DNA from 2 places in the Frankia sp. BMG5.23 genome. Region 2 is predicted to be linked to the other one. Evidence: predicted binding sites of a transcription regulator. Region 2 holds the regulator's gene; the other holds the start of a gene.
The links. Region 2 encodes LexA, which represses DNA repair genes until DNA is damaged. Its sites were predicted from a motif close to CGAACNNNNGTTCG; they were not measured.

Region 1 (4,416 bases), on a different contig from region 2:
GTGGCGAGCGTGGCCTACCAGCCGGGTACGGGCCAGCCGGGTACGGGCGATCTGGCCGCCGCTGTCGGCGCCCTGCAAGCCACTGCACCCGACATTGTACTGACGAATATTTCTCCCGGTCAGGGCGCAATTCTGGGAAACACTTTCCGGGATGGTGGATACATACCGCCCGCGGTTGTCGTGTACGGCGACCCGGCGGAGGCCGCCCGACTCGCCGCGGTTCCCGAGTTCGCCGATCGGGTCAGCCGCCAGGTCGCCTGGTCGATGCCCATCGCCCGGGCCAATCCGCTGGCCGCGAGAGTAATCGACCGCTATCTGCACGATTTCGGGGCGCCGATGACCGAGAATGCGGCCGAGGCCTTCACCGCCATGACCACGATCGCGCAGGCAATCGATGACGCGGGCAGTACGGATCGTGAGCTGGTCCGCTCCGCGTTGACCGCCCTGAATCTACCCGCGAGTTCGACCATCATGCCGTGGAACGGCGTCCATTTCGACGGAACCCACCAGAACACACTTTCCGCAACAGCGATCGAACAGACCACCGGTACGACATTCAGAACCGTCTACCCCCGCGACCTGGCCACGACGACAGTCAAGTGGCCCGCGCCGGGGACGGCCGTGACGACTGTCGGACACCCATCATCGAGGGCGACGTCGGCGTCACAGTCGACGCCGGGGACCAGGACCAGGACACGGACACGGAACGAGTAGGTACCCGGATCGTTCTCCCCCTGACCCGTCCACGGATCACCTCGCCGGCGCGAGATCCGCCACCAGCACCGGATCGAGGCCGCCGGGGGTGCCGTCCGGCTCGGTCTTCTCCAGCCGGAACCGGGCCGCGCGTCCGTCGAGTTCGAGGACGGCGAGCACACCGCCTGCCACACCGGGCTCGGCGCCGTGGCCGCGGCGCCGTGGCCGCTGGGCGAAGCCGTCACCGGACTGCTGACCATGGTGGCGGTCTGGGCGACCCTCTCCCGGAGACTCCTGTACGCGAGCCCTGGAGCCGCCGGCGGCGCATACCTGGCGGCGCGCACCTGGCGGCCAGGTGGTGCTGGCGACGGCGCCACGCGAGCCACTCCGGGAGGTCGGACGACAGGCTCGTCGTGTAGCGCCGTTCACGGCAGCGCGAGCGAGGATATTCTGGAGGTTTTTGAGCTGGTCCTTCAAATTCGGACCTTCCTTCAGCTATGAGCCGGTCTATGCAACTGTTGCCGCACGGAGGAGATCGGAGGTATGTCGGCTGTAGGGGTTGCGTCGGGGTATCTGGTCGGAGTCGACCCAGGGCGGAGGGATGAATTCGGGCCGGCGATCGTGGCCGATTCGGACGATCCAGCCGTGATGGTGGATAAGCCTGTGATGATATCCACACAGTAGTACCAGATTGTCAAGTGAGGTTCTTCCACCGTCTATCCAATGACGAACGTGGTGAACTTCGCACCATGACGGCGGCCGATCACACCCCGGGAATGAACAGCAGACGTCTCGGGCGATGACGGCGCGGCGTAGGTCCGCGGGTGCGGTGCGGTGGGCCCGTCCGACGTCGAGGGGGACGCTCGCCGCATCGAAGACGACGCGGGTGACCGTGGCGTCACAGGCCAGCCGGCGCAGGACACTGGCCGGCAGGGGTTGACCCCAACTGGTGGTGGCGGGCGTACCTCCCTGGCCGAGTAGTGCCGTCCAGGAGACGGTGACGGTGAGGTGGGGGCGCACGCCGCCGGTGACGGGCAGGGCTGCGGTGGCGAGGGTGCGGTGAAGGAGGTCGACGAGGGCGTCGGCGCGGCGCTGTGCAGGTGTGCGGGGGTCGAGGGTGCCGTCGTCGGCGGGGCGGGGTTTGGCCAGCGGGTCAAGTGCGCTGCGTAGGAGCGCGGCGGCTTCGGCGTCGAGTTCGCCGGTGATACGGGTGCTACCCCCGGGCAGATCGGTGATCCACAGGCCGCGCCGATCCGCGGGGGCGTCGCCCGAATCCTGGTTGCCGTTGCCCGAATCCTGGTTGTCGTTGCCCGAATCCTGGTTGTCGTTGCCGGCCGGGCCCCCTGCGGGGCCGGGAGACGTGCCGGAGTCGGCGCCCTCACGGTCGCCGTTCTGGCTGCCGGTGTTGGCGGGGCCGTCGCCGCCGGGGCTGGTGTCGATGCGGGTGAGTTGTTCCCGCAGGTGCCGGCCAAGACGGGCCAGTTCGCGGGGGTCGAACATCCGGGCCAGCTCCAGCAGGGATGCCTCCGCCGCGGTGTACACCTGCGCGTCCAGGCCGCGGGGGAGAGAACGGATCGTCGTGCGGACCTCAACCGCCTGCTCGACCGTGATCGCGCCGGCGGCCAGGGCCGCACCGGTGGCACTCAGCGGTCCGTCCACGGCCAGGGCCAGGGCCAGATCGACCAGGCGATGGGCGTCCCCCGGCCGGATCCGCAGCCGTTCCCGCAGCAGCGCCGCGGTGCTGGTAGCCCCCTCCCGCACGGCCAGGTTCCGGCCGTGGGCCTCTCGCACCAGCGCGAGCCGTACCGCGGCCAGGCGGGCCAGCTCCACCGAACAGTCGTCCAGGGCGCCGTACAACTCGGCATCCGACAACGACCACACCGGCGCATCCAACAGGCCGCCGACCTGCTCGGCCACTACCGCCAAACCCGACGGCACCAAATGCTGCCCGAGGGCCGGGCCGGCAGTGATGGTCATGGATCAAGCGTAGATCACACAACCCCCGATGTCGAACTCATGTTCGATTGCCGTAACTAGGTGCTGTGGTCGTAGCGGAAATGAGGACCGGCGTGCTGGTGCGCGCCCTGCGCGAAGATCCCGGTCGCCCTCGGCTTCACGTGTATGGCCGGCGGCCTGCCGGCCGGGACCGTCCCCGCACCCCGCCCGGGCCGCCCTCGACTCCCCCGGCAGCCCGGGGCACGGCCTCGAGCACGGTCCAGAGCCCATCCCGCGCCTGCGATTGTTCACTTCTCCGGTGGAAAATCTGCACCCGCCGCGGACAACGACCCGACACGCTGCTAGCGTCGAAGCCGTGAGGTCGTATGCCGGATATCCGGGACGGTTGCGCGCCGCTCTGCGATGTTCGGGGGGATGCCCGAACATCGGTACACCGAATGGTCACCCATCCCGCACGGCCGCCTTCGACGGGCTGTGTCCAGGCTCCTGACCTTTTCCGTACCACACGATCTTAGGCATTCCGACCGGGCCCCGGGGAAGCGGCCCGGTTCGGCAGCCGGACCGTCCACCGCCGCACCGCGCGAGCAACCGTGAGGAACCGCGGACGAGGACAGCCATCGCGGATTAGTCGCAGAGGCATCGGTGCCCGGCCAGCGCCCCACGGCCGGCGCCCAGTACACCGCCGACACGCCGGCGCCCAGTACACCGCCGACACGCCGGCGCCCAGTACACCGCCGACACGCCGGCGCCCAGTACACCGCCGACACCGCCGGCACCCCACCGCCGACACCGCCAACACCGCCAACACCGCCAACACCACCAACACCGCCGACACCACTGACACCGAACACCGACTTCGACCCGGGGAGAATCACCCTATGAGCACCGAGAGCTGGTCGTTCGAGACCCAGCAGATCCACGCGGGAGCCCAGCCGGACCCGGCGACCGGCGCCCGAGCCGTGCCGATCTACCAGACCACCAGCTACGTCTTCCGCGACACCGACCACGCCGCCGCTCTGTTCGCCCTCGGTGAGCCCGGAAACATCTACACCCGGATCATGAACCCCACTCAGGACGTCTTCGAGCAGCGCATCGCCGCCCTCGAAGGTGGGATCGGGGCGCTCGCGGCGGCGTCGGGGCAGGCCGCGGAGACGCTGGCGATCCTGAACCTGGCCGAGGCCGGCGACCACGTGGTCTCCTCGGCCAGCCTGTACGGCGGGACGTACAACCTGTTCCACTACACCCTGCCGAAGCTGGGCATCGAGGTCTCCTTCGTCGGCGATCCCGATGATCTCGAGGAGTGGCGGGCGGCGGTACGGCCCACCACGAAGGCGTTCTACGGGGAAACGATCGGCAACCCCCGCGGCGACGTCCTCGACACCGTCGGGATCTCCGAGGTCGCCCACGCGCACGGGATCCCGCTCATCGTTGACAACACCCTCGCGACGCCCTATCTGTACCGGCCGCTGGAGCACGGCGCGGACATCGTCGTCCACTCGGCGACGAAGTTCATCGGCGGCCACGGCACCGCGATCGGCGGCGTCATCGTCGACGGCGGCCGGTTCGACTTCGGCGCCTCCGGCCGGTTCGCGAACTTCACCACTCCCGACCCGAGCTACCACGGTCTAGTCTACTGGGACGCGCTCGGTCACGGCTCGTACATCGCCAAGGCACGAGTGCAGCTACTGCGCGACCTCGGCCCGGCGATCTCCCCGTTCAACTCGTTCCTGCTGCTCCAGGGTCTGGAGACGCTGTCGCTGCGGATCG
Region 2 (4,416 bases):
GCCGGACCTCGACGCACGGCGGTGCCCGCGGGGACGAGCACGCGCACGGCAAACACACGCACGGCGAACGGCACCAGCCAGGTCGAGCCGGGCCGCATGCGTGCCGTCCGGGAGGTCCGCGGTCCTCGCACGGCCGCGACGCGGGATGTCACCCGTCGCCGGCGGGACCGGGCCGGCACGGCGAGCCAGGGCGATGTATGACGCTTTCGGTCGAGCGGTCCCGGCCCTACCTGCTATGCACCTGCTGGGTGCCGATCACCGGCGAGACATCGACGGCGCCACGCGGGACCGGTCGTGCTGGTCCATCCCGCGTGGTGGGAGGTCCGGCGGCCTCGGAGCGCAACGCGGCGATCGCGGACTCGAAGTCAGTCAACGACTCGAAGGCCAGGTACACCGAGGCGAAGCGGAGATAAGCCACCTCGTCGAGCTCACGGAGCGGACCGAGGATCGCCCGGCCGATCGCCTCCGCGGGCACCTCCGCCGACCCCGACGAGCGGACGGCGTCCTCTACCCGCTGCGCCAGAAGCGCGAGATCATCATCCCGCACCGGCCGGCCCTGGCAGGCCTTGCGGACACCGGCGATGACCTTGGCCCGGCTGAACGGCTCGGCCGCCCCACTGCGCTTGCGAACCTGAAGGGACGCCTCCTCCATCGTAGTGAACCGGCGACCGCAGGACAGGCAGGACCGCCTGCGGCGGATCGCCGAACCCTCCTCGGCCTCCCGACTGTCAACGACGCGACTGTCCGGATGCCGGCAGAACGGGCACCGCACGCGCTACGCCTCCTTCGCCCGCGCCGGAGCCGACCGCCCCGGACCGGGGATGAGGGACACCGTTGAGGACCCGGCATCCACGCCGGACAGACCACCTTGTGGATGGACCGCCAGCTCCCCGCGGAAGACCTGTGGAACAACCTGTGGATGACTTACACCCCGGTAAGCACCAGATGTTGTGTCCAAGGTAGCGCACGGCCCCAGAGATGAGGACAGCACCCCCGTATGGTCCGTGTGGTCCGCATCGCACGTGGCACCGCACGTGGACGAAAGACGACGGTGCGCGAGAACCCTGCGCCGAGACACTCGTGGACCCGGGAAGCCGGGCGTCAGGGAAGGAGTAACGACTGGCCCGGGGCGATCAGTGGTGACCGCAGGTGGTTCAGCCGCATCAGCCGGTCCACCATGACCCGGGTGTCGGCGCTCTCGTCGAGCGCCACTGCCACCTCCCACAGCGTCTCCCCCGGCATGACCAGATGGTGCCGCGGCGCCTCCGCGGTATCCGGCCCGGCAATCGACACCCCAGGCATGATCATGATTGCTACCGCCACGACGACCGCCACGACGATCGATACCACCACCACCCGACCCCGCCGGGTCAGCCGGAGCGGCGGGGGTGCGGGCGGGCGACCCGGCGGGGGTGCGGGCGGGCGACCCGGCGGCCGATGACCCACCCGGTCCCTGGCCATCGACAGGTCGACGACCCGCGCCCTGTGTGCGGATCCCACGGCACCCTCCCGTTCCGACGACACCGAACACCGAAGATCGAACCTTCGTTCGATCGAACGCGTGGTCGATTGTCGCATCGGGAACCGGAAACCGCCAGGGACACGCTCGAACAGACGTTTGAGATTCTGCGACCCGCCGGTTACCGTCGAGTCGGTCGGGTGTGAACCGGGCGGTTTCCCCCGGTCACGGACGGCGGCGAGTCGGTGGGTGACCGCTTCCGGAGCGGGACGGTCCGCCGTGCGGTCGCCGGCCGGCCGGTGGCCGCACGGCGGAAGAAAAACGCGACGAGGAGAGCGGTAAGCGATGACTAGCCAAGGCAGGGGTACGCGCCGGGGCGGAACCCGCGGCAACGTGCGAGCCTTTCCCGAAGGCCCCACGGACGCGGGCCTGACCCCCCGGCAGCGCAGGGTGCTGGAGGTCATCCGGGCCGCGGTGGAGCGGCGCGGATATCCGCCCAGCGTGCGGGAGATCGGTGAGGCGGTCGGCCTCACCAGCACCAGTAGTGTGGCTCACCAGCTCAAGGTGCTCGAGGAGAAGGGCTACCTGCGGCGGGACCCGAACCGCCCGAGAGCGATGGAGGTGCTGACCGTCGAGCACCCCCGGCAACGCGCGGATGTGGGCGCGGGCGCGACGACGGTGGCGGGCACGATTCCCATCGTCGGTGAGGCGGCGCCGGGCACCACCGAAGGAAGCAAGTCGGACGCGGCCTACGTGCCGGTGCTGGGCCGGATCGCCGCCGGTGGCCCGATCCTGGCCGAGCAGGCGGTCGAGGACGTCTTCCCGCTACCCAGGGAGATCGTCGGCGAGGGCACTCTGTTCCTGCTCCGGGTCGTCGGCGACTCGATGATCAACGCGGCGATCTGCGACGGTGACTGGGTGGTCGTCCGCCAGCAGCCGGTCGCGGACAACGGGGAGATCGTCGCCGCAATGATCGACGGGGAGGCGACGGTCAAGCGTCTGCGGGTTCGGGACGGCAAGATCTGGCTACATCCGGAGAACTCGGCCTTCGCCGACATCCCCGGTGAGGATGCGACCATCCTCGGCCGGATCGTGGCTGTGCTCCGCAGGGTTTGATGTGGATCGGCCGGCCGCCCGGCGGGCGGCCGGCCGGGTTGCCTCGCGTCTGATCGCTCCTGGGCTCAGGCCCGGTAGGCGTGCAGCTCCGCCGCGAGTCCCGAGGAAACCCGGGCGGACAGCCGGGTACCGGTCTCGGTGTGCTCCATCGTGAGCACCTCGCCGTTCGCGTGCACCCGGGAGACCAAGTCGCCCCGGGTGTAGGGCACGAGCACGCGCATCTCCACGTCGGGATGCGGCACCCGGGCACAGAGCGCGTCGACCAGCGCGGCCAGCCCCTCGCCCGTGCGTGCCGAGACGAACACGGCGTCCGGGGCGAGCTGGCGCAACCCCGCGACGACCGTCGGCTCCACGGCGTCCACCTTGTTGACGACGATCAGCTCGGGAACGCCGCCCGCGTCGATGTCGTTGAGAACCTCGCGCACGGCGGAGATCTGCGCGGCCGGCTCCGGCGATGATCCGTCCACAACGTGCAGGATGAGATCGGCATCGGCGACCTCTTCCAGCGTCGAGCGGAACGCCTCGACGATCTGATGCGGCAGATGCCGGACGAATCCGACGGTGTCGGTCAGGGTGAAGGCCCGGCCGTCCGGCAGGGTCGCCCGCCGCACGGTCGGATCAAGGGTGGCGAACAGCGCGTCCTCGACCAGGACACCCGCGCCGGTCAGCCGGTTGAGCAGCGACGACTTACCGGCGTTGGTGTAACCGGCGATCGCCACGCTGGGGACCTCACCCCGCCGCCGGGCGGAACGCTTGGTCTCCCGCACGGTCGTCATCGCGGCGAGCTCGCGGCGCAACCGCGCCATCCTGGCCCGCAGCCGCCGACGATCGGTCTCGATCTTCGTCTCACCGGGACCACGGGTACCGATGGGCGCCCGGCCGCCGCCACTGGCCGCGGCCCGCGACATCGACTCACCCCACCCACGCAGCCGGGGCAGCATGTACTGCAACTGCGCGAGCTCGACCTGGGCCTTGCCCTCGCGAGAGGTCGCGTGCTGGGCGAAGATGTCCAGGATGAGGGCCGTCCGGTCGATGACCTTTACTTTGACGACCTCCTCCAGCTGCCGCAGCTGACCCGGGGTGAGCTCGCCATCGCAGACCACCGTGTCCGCGCCGGTCGCCGCGACGACCTCGGCGAGCTCGCGGGCCTTGCCCGAACCGACGTAAGTCGCGGCATCCGGCCGGTCGCGACGCTGCACGAGCGCGTCGAGCACCACCGAACCGGCGGTCGTGGCGAGCGCCGCGAGCTCCGCCATGGAGCTCTCGGCCGACCGCGGGGAACCCGACGTCCATACGCCGATGAGGACGACACGCTCCAGCCGCAGCTGCCGGTACTCGACCTCGGTGACGTCGTCGAGCTCGGTGGCGAGACCGGGAACCCGCCGCAACGCGGCGCGATCCTCCAGGTCGAAACCGTCCCCAGAATCGTCGAAGAAGTTCGGCAGGTAAGACGAATCGGCTTCGGTCAGCTTGATGAGGGATCTGTCGAGAGTGGACGCATCGAAGGCGTCAGCAGGAAGTGTCATACCATCCGTTCTCAACGCGGCCCGCTACCGCACCATTCCGCGATCATTCCGTGCCGCTTGCTCCGGCCGGGCCCCACGACCCGGTGGCCCGAGGAGGATCCGCCGGACCGGAAGACCCTGCCGCACTCGTGGCGCGCCTCCCCCTCGTTTCCCGGCGAATCCCGTCGCCAACCAGGGTCCCACGTCACCACGTCGATCGCGAACCGTTTTGCCGCCCCGCCGACGTAGCCTCTGCGACGTGTACCACGAGTACCACGAAAGACGGGCCCACCGCCTCGCCGCGACGATCTGGGACAGCTCGGGCCGCCCGACTCC

Region 1: the regulator LexA is predicted to act here: its motif matches at 2,703-2,716, upstream of BMG523DRAFT_RS09525 (HNH endonuclease signature motif containing protein).

Annotation. Positions count from the first base shown of each region.
Region 1 covers NZ_JDWE01000015.1:56,374-60,789, forward strand. The annotation lists gene BMG523DRAFT_RS09520 (ABC transporter substrate-binding protein) at 1-714, shown strand, start outside; gene BMG523DRAFT_RS27000 (hypothetical protein) at 751-885, opposite strand; gene BMG523DRAFT_RS09525 (HNH endonuclease signature motif containing protein) at 1,201-2,670, opposite strand; gene BMG523DRAFT_RS09530 (bifunctional o-acetylhomoserine/o-acetylserine sulfhydrylase) at 3,528-4,416, shown strand, end outside.
Region 2 covers NZ_JDWE01000010.1:110,139-114,554, forward strand. The annotation lists gene nrdR (transcriptional regulator NrdR) at 227-772, opposite strand; gene BMG523DRAFT_RS07310 (LysM peptidoglycan-binding domain-containing protein) at 1,102-1,500, opposite strand; gene lexA (transcriptional repressor LexA) at 1,805-2,575, shown strand; gene hflX (GTPase HflX) at 2,641-4,101, opposite strand.